Regions from separate parts of the Synechococcus sp. MW101C3 genome, predicted to be linked through region 2. Evidence: predicted binding sites of a transcription regulator. Region 2 holds the regulator's gene; the other holds the start of a gene.
What was found. The regulator HrcA, encoded in region 2, represses chaperone genes, less so after heat shock. The targets are predictions, from matches to a motif close to TTAGCACTCNNNNNNNNNGAGTGCTAA.
Positions count from the first base shown of each region.

Region 1: the regulator HrcA is predicted to act here: its motif matches at 2,073-2,099, upstream of groES (co-chaperone GroES).

Region 1 is NZ_NQKX01000006.1:191,762-199,303, reverse strand. Features, by position in the region: gene atpC (ATP synthase F1 subunit epsilon) at 1-399, opposite strand, end outside; gene atpD (F0F1 ATP synthase subunit beta) at 442-1,908, opposite strand; gene groES (co-chaperone GroES) at 2,154-2,465, shown strand; gene groL (chaperonin GroEL) at 2,584-4,221, shown strand; gene msrB (peptide-methionine (R)-S-oxide reductase MsrB) at 4,497-4,979, opposite strand; gene secG (preprotein translocase subunit SecG) at 4,996-5,226, opposite strand; gene gpmI (2,3-bisphosphoglycerate-independent phosphoglycerate mutase) at 5,319-6,899, opposite strand; gene pyrR (bifunctional pyr operon transcriptional regulator/uracil phosphoribosyltransferase PyrR) at 7,143-7,542, shown strand, end outside.
Region 2 is NZ_NQKX01000005.1:37,521-45,062, forward strand. Features, by position in the region: gene CJZ80_RS07140 (histidine phosphatase family protein) at 1-374, opposite strand, end outside; gene CJZ80_RS15445 (DUF3352 domain-containing protein) at 379-2,133, opposite strand; gene CJZ80_RS07150 (rhodanese-like domain-containing protein) at 2,219-2,596, shown strand; gene CJZ80_RS07160 (heat-inducible transcriptional repressor HrcA) at 3,124-4,122, shown strand; gene CJZ80_RS07165 (20S proteasome subunit A/B) at 4,151-4,948, shown strand; gene trpB (tryptophan synthase subunit beta) at 4,933-6,192, opposite strand; gene CJZ80_RS07175 (hypothetical protein) at 6,271-6,537, opposite strand; gene CJZ80_RS07180 (translation initiation factor) at 6,583-6,909, shown strand; gene CJZ80_RS07185 (AI-2E family transporter) at 6,869-7,542, opposite strand, start outside.

The DNA of each region.
Region 1 (7,542 bases), on a different contig from region 2:
GCGGGTGGCCTGAAGCCGGGCCCGGGCCCGAGCCAGGTTCTGGACGGCTTTCACCTTTTCCGTGCTGGGCGGCTGGCCTTCGAAGCTGGCTGCACGCAGCTGGGCTTCTTCCACCTGCTGCTCGGCGGCGGCGGCATCAATTTTGTCTCCGAGCTCTGCGGTGTTCACAAGCACAGTGACTTCGTCGGCTTCGACTTCGGCAAAACCACCCATCAAGGCAATGGAGGTCCAGTCTTTGCCGCTGCGCAGGCGCATCACGCCCACATCGAGAGCGGTAAGCAAGGAGACGTGTCCGGGGAGGATCCCCAGCTGCCCAGTGGTGCTGGGCAGGATCACCTCATCCGCGCTGCCGTCGAAAACGCTCTGGTCAGGTGCCAGAACACGGAGATTGAGAGTCATGGCGAGAAGGTGAGAGGGAGATCAGAGGCAGTCCGTCGCAAATCAGGACTTGGCGTCAGCGAGGATCTTGGCGGCCTTGGCCTTCACCTGATCGATGTTGCCCACGAGGTAGAAAGCAGCCTCGGGAAGATCATCCAGCTCACCAGCGAGGATCATGTTGAAGCCGCTGATGGTGTCTTCGAGCTTCACGTATTCGCCGGACTGGCCAGTGAAGATTTCGGCCACAAAGAAGGGCTGAGACAGGAACTTCTCGATCTTGCGGGCGCGGTCGACGGTGCGACGGTCGTCTTCGGAGAGTTCGTCGAGGCCGAGGATGGCGATGATGTCCTGCAGCTCTTTATAGCGCTGGAGGGTGGATTGCACGGCACGGGCGGTGCGGTAGTGCTCGTCGCCCACAACGGCCGGCTGGAGCATGGTGCTGGTGGAGTCGAGCGGGTCGACGGCCGGGTAGATGCCCTTCGAAGCCAGGCCGCGGCTCAGCACCGTGGTGGCATCGAGGTGGGCAAAGGTGGTGGCGGGAGCGGGGTCGGTGAGGTCGTCGGCCGGCACGTACACAGCCTGGATCGAGGTGATTGAACCTTCGAGCGTGGAGGTGATGCGTTCCTGAAGCTCACCAACGTCGGTGCCGAGGGTGGGCTGATAGCCCACAGCGGAGGGCATGCGGCCGAGCAGGGCGCTCACTTCGGAGCCGGCTTGGACGAAGCGGAAGATGTTGTCGATGAACAGCAGCACATCCTGCTTGTTCACATCACGGAAATGCTCGGCCATGGTGAGTGCCGACAGACCCACGCGCATGCGGGCGCCGGGGGGCTCGTTCATCTGACCGAAGCAGAGCGCCACCTTGGATTTCGGGAGGTCTTCGGAGTTGATCACTCCAGATTCCTTGAACTCTTCGTAGAGGTCGTTGCCCTCACGGGTGCGCTCGCCAACGCCACCGAACACGGAAACACCGCCGTGCTCCTTGGCAATGTTGTTGATGAGCTCCTGGATCAGCACGGTTTTGCCCACGCCGGCGCCACCGAACAGGCCGACCTTGCCACCCTGGCGGTAAGGAGCCAGGAGGTCGATCACCTTGATGCCGGTTTCAAACACCTTGGGCTTGGTTTCGAGCTCGATCAGCTTCGGCGCATCCCTGTGGATGGGAGATGTGAGGGTGGAGGTGACCGGCCCACGCTCATCAACCGGCTCGCCGAGCACGTTGAAGATGCGGCCAAGAGTGGCCTCTCCCACGGGGACGCTGATCGGGGCGCCCGTGTCGAGGGCAGACATGCCACGCACGACGCCGTCGGTGCCGCTCATCGCAACCGCACGCACCCGGTGATCGCCGAGGAGCTGCTGGACTTCGGCGGTGAGGGCGATGTCCTGACCCGAGGAATTGCGGCCTTCAACGCGAATGGCATTGAAGATGCGGGGCAGCTTGCCGGCCGGAAATTCAATGTCGAGAACGGGGCCGATCACCTGACGGACAACACCCTTGGAGCCGGTGTTGACGGGAGCAGCAGCAGCCATAGGAAAGGAAGGAAGATCGCGCAGCGGGACGCGCGCCCGCCTGAAGCCGCGCCACCTTACCACCGCGAATGGCCTGGTCTTCAGAGCCAGAGGCCCGTGCCGCGTGCTGGGTTCGGTCAACCGCACACCGTACCGATTGCACTGCACCCTTCCACCGCCATAGGTTGGCACTCAGGCAGGGCGAGTGCTAATTCGCTCTCCCCTGTGGCGCCCACGGCGCCGCACCACCGCATTTGAAACGATCCATGGCTGCTGTCTCCCTCAGCGTCTCCACTGTCAAACCCCTTGGAGATCGCATTTTCATCAAGGTGTCCGAATCGGAGGAAAAAACCGCGGGCGGCATCCTGCTCCCCGACACTGCAAAGGAGAAGCCCCAGGTGGGCGAAGTGGTCCAAGTGGGCCCCGGCAAGCGCAATGAGGACGGCTCCCGCCAGGCTCCTGAAGTGAGCGTGGGCGACAAGGTGCTCTACAGCAAGTACGCCGGTACTGACATCAAGCTCGGCACCGATGAGTTCGTGCTGCTCTCAGAAAAAGACATTCTCGCCATCGTCGACTGATCGCTCCGGCACATGAGGTTCCTGTGAGCCTCAACTGCCCTCACTGATCACGTCCTGACCCCCGACGACTCGTCGGACGGTCAACCCTTTACCAACTACTTCAAGGAGCATCCCTTCCATGGCCAAGCGCATTATTTACAACGAGAACGCCCGCCGGGCCCTCGAAAAAGGCATCGACATCCTCGCTGAGGCCGTTGCCGTCACCCTCGGCCCCAAGGGCCGCAACGTGGTGCTGGAAAAGAAATTCGGCGCTCCCCAGATCATCAATGATGGCGTCACGATCGCCAAAGAGATCGAACTGGAAGACCACATCGAGAACACCGGTGTGGCCCTGATCCGTCAGGCCGCCTCCAAAACCAACGACGCCGCCGGCGACGGCACCACCACGGCCACCGTCCTGGCCCACGCCATGGTCAAGGCCGGTCTTCGCAACGTGGCTGCGGGCGCCAACGCCATCACCCTCAAGAAGGGCATCGACAAGGCTGCCGATTTCCTCGTCAAGAAGATTGAGGAGCACGCCAAGCCGATCGCCGACAGCAACGCCATCGCCCAGGTGGGCACCATCTCCGCCGGCAACGACGAAGAGGTGGGCCGCATGATCGCCGACGCTATGGACAAGGTCGGCAAAGAAGGCGTGATCTCCCTGGAAGAAGGGAAGTCGATGACCACCGAACTGGAGGTCACCGAGGGCATGCGCTTCGACAAGGGCTACATCTCCCCTTACTTCGCCACCGACACCGAGCGGATGGAAGCGGTGCTCGACGAGCCCTACATCCTGCTCACCGACAAGAAGATCGGCCTGGTGCAAGACCTGGTGCCCGTGCTTGAGCAGATCGCTCGCACCGGCAAGCCCCTGCTGATCATCGCCGAGGACATCGAGAAGGAAGCCCTCGCCACCCTGGTGGTGAACCGCCTGCGCGGTGTGCTCAACGTGGCCGCCGTCAAGGCCCCTGGTTTCGGTGACCGCCGCAAGGCCATGCTTGAGGACATCGCTGTTCTCACCAACGGTCAGCTGATCACCGAAGACGCCGGCCTCAAGCTGGAGAACACCAAGCTGGAGATGCTGGGCACCGCCCGCCGCATCACCATCAACAAGGACACCACCACCATCGTCGCCGAAGGCAACGAAGTGGCCGTCAAGGCCCGTGTGGAGCAGATCCGCAAGCAGATCGACGAAACCGACTCCTCCTACGACAAGGAGAAGCTGCAGGAGCGTCTGGCCAAGCTGAGCGGCGGTGTGGCCGTGGTGAAGGTGGGTGCAGCCACCGAAACCGAGATGAAGGACAAAAAGCTGCGCCTGGAAGACGCCATCAACGCCACCAAGGCGGCTGTTGAGGAAGGCATCGTTCCTGGTGGCGGCACCACCCTGGCCCACCTGGCCCCTGCCCTCGAGGAGTGGGCGGCTGCCAACCTCACCGGCGAAGAGCTGATCGGTGCCACCATCGTGGCCTCCGCCCTCACCGCTCCGCTGATGCGGATCGCCCAGAACGCCGGCGTCAATGGCGCCGTCGTCGCTGAGCATGTCAAGGGCATGCCGTTCAACGAGGGCTACAACGCCGCCACCGGTGAATACGTCGACATGCTGGCCGCCGGCATCGTGGACCCCGCCAAGGTGACCCGCTCCGGTCTGCAGAACGCCGCCTCGATCGCCGGCATGGTGCTCACCACCGAGTGCATCGTGGCCGATCTGCCCGAGAAGAAGGAAGCAGCTCCCGCCGGCGGCGGTGGCGGCATGGGCGGCGACTTCGACTACTGATCGTCTGCCCCTGGATTCGCAGGGTCACCCTGCGGATCCAGCTCCGATCAACCGTCACTGCTTCAAGCCAGCAGCTTCGAACCGCCAACTTCGAGCGATCAGCTGCCAACCAGCAGCAGATCAGTTGCGAGCGATCAGTGCATCACCGGAGCAGGCCAAATTCCTGCTCTTTTTTTTGTCCTTTGTCCATGTGGCCGGCGGGGAGGCGCCACGGTGCATGCGCAGAGGTATGCCGCAACGGCGCAAGGGCTCAACGTCCCTGCCGCAGTAAGTTCCTACTTGCCGGGCACGAAGGCAAGCGCGACGCCGTTGTTGCAGTAACGCTTGCCGGTGGGCCTGGGTCCATCGTTGAACACATGGCCCTGATGCCCGCCGCAGCGGCGGCAGTGGTATTCCGTGCGGGGCACGATCAATTTGAAATCCAGCTGGGTGACCACCGCATTCGGCAGGGGCTGCCAGAAGCTGGGCCAGCCGGTGCCACTGTCGAATTTCGTGGTGGAGGAGAACAGCGGCAAACGGCAGCCAGCACACACGTAGGTGCCGGCTCGCTTTTCGTTGTTGAGCGGGCTGGAGAACGGCCGCTCCGTGCCCTCACGGCGCAGCACTGCAAAGGCGGCAGGACTCAGGCGCTCCTTCCAGGCAGCCTCACTGAGTTGCCAGGCAGGATCGCCCGCCTTGCTCGCAGCCTCAGCTTTTCGGCCTCCCAACAGGGGAGAGAGCAGGAGGGCCAGCGAGGCCAGCAAGCCACGGCGTTTGATTGGTGTCACGGCAGGGTCAGCGCAGCCAGCCGGCGCTCAGCACCACGGCGAGGCCGAGAAACAGGGCAAGCAGGGTCCAGGTGACGCGGTTGAGCGTGGCTTCGGCGCTGCGGGCGCTGCTGAACATCGACCCGCCGCTGCTGGCCAGGCCTCCCATGCCATCGCCCTTGGGGCTGTGCAGCAACACGCTGGCGATCAGGAGCACGCCGAGAGCGGCCCAGATCCAGGAAAGAACCGTGGTGATCATCTTCAGACCCTACCCAAACACCAGGCCCGAACGCCAGGCCGATCGGCCCTTCAGAGTGCGGGCAGGCTGACGGCCCTGACGGCCCGCCGGGCTCAGACCTGCAGCGCCCGTGGCCGCAAGGGCTCAGGAGTGGGCAGCAGTGGCGATGGCTCGATCAGGGAGGTCCCCGTCATGTTGGCGGGCACAGGCAGCTCAAGGATCTCCAGCAGGGTGGGGGCGATGTCCGCCAGGCCGCCCCCTTCCCTCAGGCGCACATCCGTGCCGTGGCCAGCCAGCTTGCGCCGTTCCCCTTCCACCAGGATCACCGGAACCGGGTTGGTGGTGTGGGCCGTCCAGGGCCGCCCGTCCTCCCCTTTCATCACTTCGGCATTGCCGTGATCGGCGGTGATCAGCAGGGTGCCCCCCTGCCGATTGGTGGCTTCCATCAGTCGGCCCACGCAATGATCCACGGTGGCGATGGCGGCGGCCGTGGCCTCCATCTGCCCCGTATGGCCCACCATGTCGGGATTGGCGTAGTTGATCACCACCAGGGAGTAGATGCCTTTGTTGATGGAGGCGATGCAGCTGTCGGTGAGGGCAGCGGCGGACATCTCGGGAGCCTGGTCGTAGGTGGCCACCCGCGGGGAGGGCACCAGGTGGCGGTCTTCGCCGTTGAAGGGCTGCTCGATGCCGCCGTTGAGGAAATAGGTGACGTGCGGATACTTCTCCGTTTCGGCGGTGCGCAACTGGCGCAGCCCGTGTTCGGAGACCACCTGGCCGAGCAGACCATCGAGTGACTCGGGGGGGAAGGCCACCGCCACGTCGAGGGCTTGCTCGTACTGGGTGAAAGTGACCAGGTGCAGAGGCTCGATGCGCTCCCGGGAGAAACCGCTGAAGTCTTCGAGCACAAGGGCGCGCACCAACTGACGCACCCGGTCGGGGCGGAAGTTGAAACAGATCAGGCCATCGCCTGGGCTCAGGTGGCCGGAGCTGAGGCGGTAGGGCTCAAGGAACTCATCGTTGATGCCGTTCTCGTAGGCCGCCAGGACCACCTGCTGGGCCGTGAGCGGGCCGTCGGCCGGTCTGGCCTCGGTGAGCAATCGGTAGGCCTTCTCGGTGCGGTCCCAGCGGTTGTCGCGGTCCATGCTCCAGTAACGGCCGCAGATCGTGCTGATCCGCCCCACGCCGGCGGCTGTGATCTGGGCATCGATGCGGTCGAGGAAGGCGATCGCGCTCTGGGGCGGGGTGTCGCGCCCGTCGGTGACCACATGGATGCAGACGTCGCTGAGGCCGCGGCCTGCGGCCCACTGCAACAGCCCGCCCAGGTGATCGATGTGGCTGTGCACGCCGCCGTCGGAGCAGAGGCCGATCAGGTGGAGTGCGCCGCCATTCACCAGCAGGGTGTCGGCCAGGGCATTGAGGGCGGGATTGGCGGCAAGGCTGCCGTCCTTCACCGCTTTGCCGATCCGCACCAGCTCCTGCCGGATGATCCGCCCGGAGCCGATGGTGAGGTGGCCCACTTCCGAGTTGCCCATCTGGCCGTCGGGCAGGCCCACGTCGCCGCCGCTCGCCTGGATCAGCGTGTGGGGGTACGCCTCCCACAGCGCATCCATCACCGGGGTGCTGGCCGCGCGGATCGCATTGTTATCGCTGGCTTCGCGGTATCCCCAGCCATCGAGAATGGCCAATACCACCGGTGGCACGTAGCGGTGATCCACGGGGCCGGAGGGGGGAGGGGGGAGAGAGCCGCTCGGGCGAGAGCTGGAGCTCGTGGAAGGAATGTCGGTCACCGATTCTTCCGCAAAGCCCTGATACAGGCTGATCGCCCTCAAAATTACAGTGTGATCTCTTCGTCACAGAAAGCAGGCCGGTAAGCGTCAGCTAATGGGCATAAGCGCAAGGAGACTCCCTTACCATTTCACCCCCGGGATCCCCACATGGTGTCGTCAATCGGTGACCATTGCGTGGAGATTCTCTCCGCCCAGGATCTGACCCGCACGGTTCATCGCCTTGCCTCCCAGGTGCTGGAGAGTGCGCCGGACAGCCGCCAGCTGTTGCTGCTCGGCATCCCCACCCGCGGCGTGGAACTGGCACGGGTGCTGGCCGCCCAGCTCGAAGCCAGCTGCGGTCATCCAGTGGATCAGGGCAGCCTTGATCCCACCTTCCACCGCGACGACCTGGCCCGGGTGGGCACCCGCATGGTGCAGGCCACCCAGCTGCCTGCAGCGCTCGAAGGCCGCCATGTGGTGCTGGTGGACGATGTGATCTTCACCGGACGGACGGTGCGCGCCGCTCTGGAGGCGTTGCACGCCTGGGGCCGGCCGGCGGTGGTGCGTT
Region 2 (7,542 bases):
GGTTCATGCCCCACCAGCGCCAGGCGCCGCCAGGGGCTGGGCCGCTCGGCGCCTTCGCCCCCGGCGCTGAACCAGCGCTCCAGCAGCGGCGCTGGGTCACCACCCGGGGCCAGCTCCCCGCAGACCTCGAAGCGGTGGAGGGCCAGTCCGCCCTCGCGGGCCAGCTCCGCCGTCTGGTGCGCACGCAGCAATGGGCTGGTGAGCAGTGGATCCACAGCCAGTCCGAGCGTCACGAGACGGCGCACCACGGCGGCGGTGCGCCGGCGGCCGGCGGCGGTGAGCGCCCGTGCCTCGTCGTCCAGGCCGCGATCGGCCGCCAGCTGGCGATCGATCGCGACCCCATGGCGCAGTAGCAGCAGCTCCGCAGCGGCCATGGCCTCAGCCCAGCTCCAGGCGGCCATGCAGCCGCAGTGCCGGGGCCGCGGCGGCAGGATCGCTCTCCAGGCTCACCGCCAGGCCCTGCACAGTGGGAGCGAGCGGCTCGCCGGCCAGGCCGGTGAGCAGCAGCCAGGGGTCCCAGCGGGCCAGCAGCGCACGGGCCGACGGGGCGGCCATGGCCCACTGCAGGGGCGCGGCCTGATCCTCCAGGCCCTGAAGCTGGGCCAGCCTCTCGCTGGGCGGCGCGGCCCCCTCCAGCAGACCGGTGAGGGCGGTGATGCCCTCACTCCACCAGGCCACACCGCGCTGGTCGAGGCGGGCGCCGGCGATGGCGGCGTCCAGTTGGTCGGGGTGGCTGCGGGAATTGCCGGCGGTCAGCTGGGTCCAGAGCTGCAGCGTTTTGCCATTGCGGCTCAGCGGAGCAGCGATCAGGCCTTTGCGCGCCAGCACGTCGCTGATCGAGGCGATGGCGGGGCTGTCAGGAGCCGTGGCCAGCAGCCAGCCGCGGGAGCTATGGCTCAACAGCAGGGGGCCTGGATCCTGGGCAACAACCAGCGGGGGCAGCACCCCCGGCAGGCTCGCGAGGGCTTGGGCGAGGACAGGTGCCACCAGCTCCGACCAGACATCCGGAATGTCGGCGGGGACGCTGCTGGTGGCTTCAGGGCTGGGGATGGTGGTGTCTCCGTCACCATCGGCAGCGGCACTGTCCGTGGCGTCCCCATCGGAGCCGGCGGAATCCGGGCTGGAGGCGGTAGCGATGGCTGCCGCTGAGGCAGCTGTTCCTGGTGCAGCAGGAGCTGAGAGCAGGGCGGGGTTCTGGATCATCGCCAGGCTGTCCGAGGGCCCCTGCAGGCCCGCCAGCAGATCCGGCGTGGGCGTGAGCGCCAGTGCTGCGGGGGCGTGGCGCAGCTCAAGGCGGCCGTTGAGGTCGAGGGTGCGGCCTCGGGGCGCCAGAGCTGCCACCAGGCCGAGCACCTCCTGCTGTGCTGCGACGAAAGGGGAAGCAGCCAGCCAAGGGGTGAAGCTGTCGGGGCGGGCCACCACCAGGGCCACGCCCTGGCCGAGGGTGGCCACGGCGGTGGCGAGGCGGGGGTCGCCGGCCTGGTTGAGTTCATCGATCTGGGAGACATCCAGCGCCTGCTCCAGCACCCCCCGACCCGAGGCGATCAGCACCAGCCGGTCGTCGATCAAGGCGGTGGCCAGGGGCAGGGCGTTCTGGCCCAGCAGGGCGCCCCGGCCGCTGATCAGCCCCATGCCTCGATAGGTGCTCACCTGCAGCTCGTTGCCGGCCAGGCTGCGGGTCTGCCAGAAGCGCTGCAGAAAGCGCCGAGCCCCCTCCGACTCACGGCTGCGCAGGGCCAGCAACCAGCCCGCCGGCTGTGACGCACCCGCCGGGGTGAGCAGCGCGACACTGGACTCCTCCCCCACCCAGCCGGCCAGTTCCTCGGCGTAGTCGAGGCCGGCGGCGGCGAAGGCCCCGTCCCGCAGCTGCTCAAGGGCGGCGGCGGCATGGCGGCGTTGGCGGGGCGGCGCCACGGCCCGGGCGTAGGCCCCGAGCTGGTCGGGCGGGACCAGCAGGTGCAGGCTCAGCGAGGCCTGCCGGGGGATGAAGCGAGCCGCCAGTGGCAGGGTGAGGGGTTGGTGCTGCAGGGCGAGGGGGCTGCTGCGCCAGAGCACCACCCAGCCCGCCGCTCCGATCAGCAGCAGCGTGACGGCCACGGCCAGGATCGCCGCCAGGAATGGGCGGATCTTCATGCGTAGCGCGCAGGAATGGCCTCATCCTTATGCATGAAGCCGCCTCCGTGCATCGTCAACGCACACCCGGCCAGCCACCACGCCCATGCCCGCACCCATGCCCCAGGAAAGCCAAACCACCCCCACCCCGGCCCCGTTGCAGGCACGGGAGCTGCAGCAGCGGCTCAACGAGGGTGCCGATCTGCAGCTGGTGGATGTGCGGGAACCGGCAGAGCTGGCCATGGCCGCGCTGCAGCAGAGAGTGATCCATCTGCCCTTGAGCCGCTCCTCGGAATGGGTCAGCCGGATCGACGCGCTGCTCGACCGCGAGCGTGAGGTGGTGGTGCTCTGCCATGCCGGCATGCGCAGCTGGCAGTTCGGCTGCTGGTTGATGGAGCAGCAGGGTTTCGAGCGGGTCTGGAACCTGGAGGGGGGCATCGATGCCTGGAGCGTCCAGGTCGATCGGTCGGTGCCGCGTTACTGAGCAGCGCTACCAGACCGATGGCGCGGGACAGGTACTCCTCTTACCGCAGTCAGCGGAGCTGCGGCGGTAAGACGGGCTGGCCCAGATCGGCTCCAGCCTCTGACGCCGGAGCAGCTCCACAGTTTGTGGCGGTGATGGTGCTGAGCTGCGCAACAAGCAGGGACTGGCCGACCCGGCGGGTTAGGACCCCGCTCCTCTTTTGCACGTGCTGACGCTGGAGATCGTGGAGGGTGATCGCCTGCTCCAGCCGCACCGCTCCATGAGCAACAGGGGCCGCGCCTGTGAGCGGAGTGGTCTCGGCGATCCTGGGCACGCTGGTGTCCTCAAGGGTCAGGTTGGATTCACTGTCGACTGCGGCCGCTGCCAACGCTTCACTGGCTTCTGCCTGCTGCCATCCAAGCGATCAGCCATGAAACCCGAACCAACACCTAGCGGCCTTGTTGCCCAGACGAAATGGTGTTCCTGTTGGCCAGCGGCGTCGTTGGTATCGGTTACGGTTCGCGCACCATCCGTTGACTAGCCCCTCGTTGCCTCACCTCAGCCGCCGCCATCAGCAGGTGTTGCAGGCAACGGTGCAGCATTACGTGGACACGGTCGAGCCCGTGGGGAGCCGCACCCTGGTGCAACGCTTCGGCTTCCAGACCTCACCTGCCACGGTGCGTTCGGCCATGGGGGCGCTGGAGCAACAGGGCCTGCTTGTGCAGCCGCACACCTCTGCCGGGCGTATTCCAAGCCAGCGCGGCTACCGCCTCTACGTGGACAGCCTGCTGCCACCCCCCGGTGCCGGAGCGCTGCAACTGGAGCAGGAACTGCTGGGGCTGAGCCTGCGCTGGGCTGCCCTCGACGATCTGCTGCTGCATCTGGCGCGGCGGCTGGCTGATCTCACCGGCCTGCTGAGCCTGATCACACGCCCCCAGGGCGATCGCTCCGCCCTTCAGGCCGTGCGCCTGGTGCCCAGCGGCGACCGCCTGCTGGTGTTCCTGGTGGAGAACGCCGTGATGACCAGCTGCCTGAACCTGCATCTGCCACCGGCGGCGGCCCCCGAGCTGCTGCCGCTCGAGCGCTGGGTGATGGATCAGCTCAGCCTGCATCCGGGCCAGCCAATCCCCTGGAACGCCCTGCCGCCTCAACTGCAGCGCAGCGGCTGGCTGCTGCGCGAGGCGCTCCGCAGCCACCGCATGGCCCGACCGGGCGATGCCGACGGCGCCCTCGCGCTCGGGCTGGGGGGATTGCTGGGGCAGCCGGAATTCAGCCGCACCGCCACGCTGCGGCCGCTGGTGCAGCTGGTGGAGGAAGACCCCCATCTGCTGCTGCAACCTGACGGCAGACCCAGCGAAGGCGTCTGGATCGGTGCCGAAAATCCCCATCCCGCCCTGCAGGACTGCGCACTCGTGCAGGCCACTTACCGCACCGGCGACGGCAGCCAGGGGCACGTGGCCCTGGTGGGGCCGATGCGGATGGCCTACGCCACCGCCCGGGCGGCGGTGCGCTCGGTGGCCGCCAGCCTGCAGCGGTTGCTCAGTTGAGCGGCCGGCGGCTTGAGAGCATGGCGCCATGACTTACTGCGTCGGTTTCCTGCTCAAGGAGGGTCTGGTGATGTGCGCCGACTCCCGCACCAATGCGGGGGTGGACTACATCTCCAGCTACCGGAAGCTGCACGTGTTCCAGCCGGCGCCTGACCGGCTGTTCGTTCTTCTGGCGGCTGGCAACCTGGCCACCACCCAGGCGATCCTCAACTGGATCCGCCGCGACCTCAGCGCCGCCGCCACTCCGGCGGCCGTGGGGGCGCCGGCCAGCGCTGCAGCTGATGACCGGACCGCCGGACCGGACCTGCTCAGCTGCCGCCATCTGTTCGAGGCGGCGGCCTACATCGGCCGCCTGAGCGTGGCGGTGCAGAACGAGAACGAGAGCGCCCTCAAGCAGGTGGGAGCGAGCGGTGAGGCCACCTTCATCCTTGGCGGCCAGATCGCCGGCAACGACCACGGCCTCTACCGGATCTACGCCCAGGGCAACGCGATCATGGCCACGCCGGAAACGCCGTTCCTGCAGATCGGCGAGAGCAAATACGGCAAGCCTCCCCTCGATGTGGTGGGTGACTACGGGATGTCGCTGGAGGATGCCACCCGCCTCTGCCTGATTTCCCAGGTGATCACCCGGCGCTCCAACCTCACGGTGGGGCCCCCGTTCGAGGTGGCGCTCTATCCGCGCAATTCGCTGGCCATCTCCCAGCACCTGCGCCTGGAGCGGGGCTCCAAGCTGCTCGGCGAGATGGCCCGGATCTGGGCAGACAGCCAGCGCGATGCGCTCAGCAACCTGCCCCGGCTGCCCTGGGAGCCTCAGCCGGCCAGCTGATCCCCCAACCGGTCAGCCACGGTGTTCACGTCCTTGTCGCCGCGGCCGGAGAGGTTCACCACCACTTCGGTGCCCGGCGCCAGGGTGGGGCAGAGCTGCTCCAGCCAGGCGAAGGCGTGAGCGGTTTCCAGCGCCGGGATGATGCCCTCGAGCTCAGACACCAGGCGCAGGGCAGTGAGCGCCTCGTCGTCGGTGACGGCGGCATACTCCGCCCGGCCCACATCCCGCAGGTAGCTGTGCTCGGGGCCGACGCCCGGGTAATCCAGGCCGGCGCTGATCGAATGGGCCTCCTGCACCTGCCCTTCGCCGTCCTGCAGCAGCAAGCTCATGGCGCCATGCAGCACGCCGATCCGCCCTTCGGTGATCGTGGCGGCATGGCGGCCCGTGGCCACGCCCTCGCCGGCGGCCTCGACGCCGATCAGCCGCACGGAGGTGTCTTCCACGAACGGGTGGAACAGGCCCATGGCGTTGGAGCCACCACCCACGCAGGCCACCAGCACATCGGGCAGACGGCCGAAGGCCTCCTGGCACTGGCGCTTGGCCTCCTGGCCGATCACGGCATGGAAATCACGCACCAGCATCGGGTAGGGGTGCGGGCCGGCCACCGAGCCGAGGATGTAGTGGGTGGTTTCCACGTTGGTCACCCAGTCGCGGATGGCTTCGCTGGTGGCGTCCTTGAGGGTGGCGGTGCCGGCGGTGACCGGCTGCACCGTGGCGCCCAGCAGGCGCATGCGGAACACGTTGAGCGCCTGGCGGCGCATGTCTTCGGCGCCCATGTACACCACACACTCGAGGCCGAAGCGGGCGCAGACGGTGGCGGTGGCGACGCCGTGCTGGCCGGCGCCGGTTTCAGCGATGACCCGCTTCTTGCCCATGCGCAGGGCCAGCAGGGCCTGGCCGAGGGCGTTGTTGATCTTGTGGGCACCGGTGTGGTTGAGGTCTTCGCGCTTCAGCCAGAGGCGCGGGCCTCCTTCCGGGCGGGCGTAGTGGGCGGTGAGCCGCTCGGCTTCGTAGAGCGGCGTGGGGCGGCCCACATAGGTGCGCAGCAGGTGGTCGAGCCGGCTGGTGAAGGCGGGATCGGCCCAGGCCTCCGCAGCCGCCTGCTCCAGCTCCGCCAGGGCGGGCATCAGCGTTTCCGGCACGTATTGCCCGCCGAAACGTCCGAAGCGCCCCTGGGGAGTGGGCCGCACGGACACCTGAAGGTCAGCGGGATTAGGGGAGAGCGGGGGGAAGGTGCTGGTCACCGGTGCCGAGCGGTATCGGGCCAGCCTAGGAAGCGGAAGTCGCTGCCACACTCCCGGGCGTCAGCGCCGCTGACCAGCTCAGGGGGGAAGCGGTGGTGGCGGCGTCAGCCGCGGCCAGGTCGACGGGGCACGCTGGCTGGGGGGACCGGCCGGCGGGACGCAGGGGGCCTGCCCGGGCACCACGAAGCGCAAGGCCCGCACCTGGCCCGGCGCCGGCGGCCCGGTGCCGCCGATGGCGGCGTCAGGCGGCGGCGAGGGAGTCAGCCCCGCGGGCGGGCAGGGCAGGGGTTGGCGCGTGTCCAGATCGAGGCGAAGCATCTCCAGACGGAGGGGTGGCAGGTCCATGCCCGGCAGGTGCGCTGTGATGGAAGCGTCGCCACCACGATCGCCATGGGCAAGGGAAGCTGGCAGGAATTCAGCCGCGCCGAGAGCACGGCACGGCCGGCGGGCCCGGTGTCCCCGGCCGCTCCCCGCAACCAGCAACGGGTGCGGGTGCAGCGCACCAAGGCAGGCAAAGGCGGCAAGACCGTCACCGCCATCACCGGCCTGGAGTTGCCGGAGGATGACGCCCGCACCCTGCTGAAGCAGCTCAAGGCCCGTGCCGGCACCGGCGGCACCCTCAAGGACGGGGTGATCGAGCTGCAGGGCGATCAGGTAGGGCCGGCGCTGGAAGCGCTCACGGCAGCGGGCTTCCGACCGAAGCAGGCGGGGGGGTGAGCGGCTGGGGCTCCGGCAGCCCCAGCCGCCGGGCCAGTTCATCGAGAAAGGTTTTCAGGCAGCTCGCCACCGGCACCGCCAGCAGCAGGCCCAGCAATTCACCGAGCCCCAGCAGGCTGCCCACCCGGGCACCCACCGGCAGGCTGAGCAGCAGCCAGGCCGGCTGCAGACCCACGATCTGGCCCATCAGCCGGGGCTGAATCACCTGATCCACCACCTGCCCCACGCTGATGGCCGCCACCAGCACCTCCACGCCTGTGCGGGGGTCTTCAAGCACCAGCAGGCCGCTCACCAGCAGGATCGTCAGCGCGCTGGCATAGGGAACCAAGGTGGTGAAGCCGATCGCCACGGCAAACAGCACGCCGTAGGGGATCTGCAGCAGGGTGAACACCACGATCTGCGCCACGCTGAGGATCAGGGCCAGCACCACCTGGCCGCCGAAGTAGCCGCGAAAGGTGGTGACCAGGGTGTTCAGGACCATCGCCCGCCAGCTGGAGGGCAGCCAGCGGGCCAGACCGCGTGGGATCGCCTCGCCGCCCACCAGCAGAAAAACAGCCAGCACCACCACGATCAAGGTGTTGATCGTGAGGTTGAGCGTGGCGCCGAGCAGCCCAAGCAGGCGCTGGCTGAGCT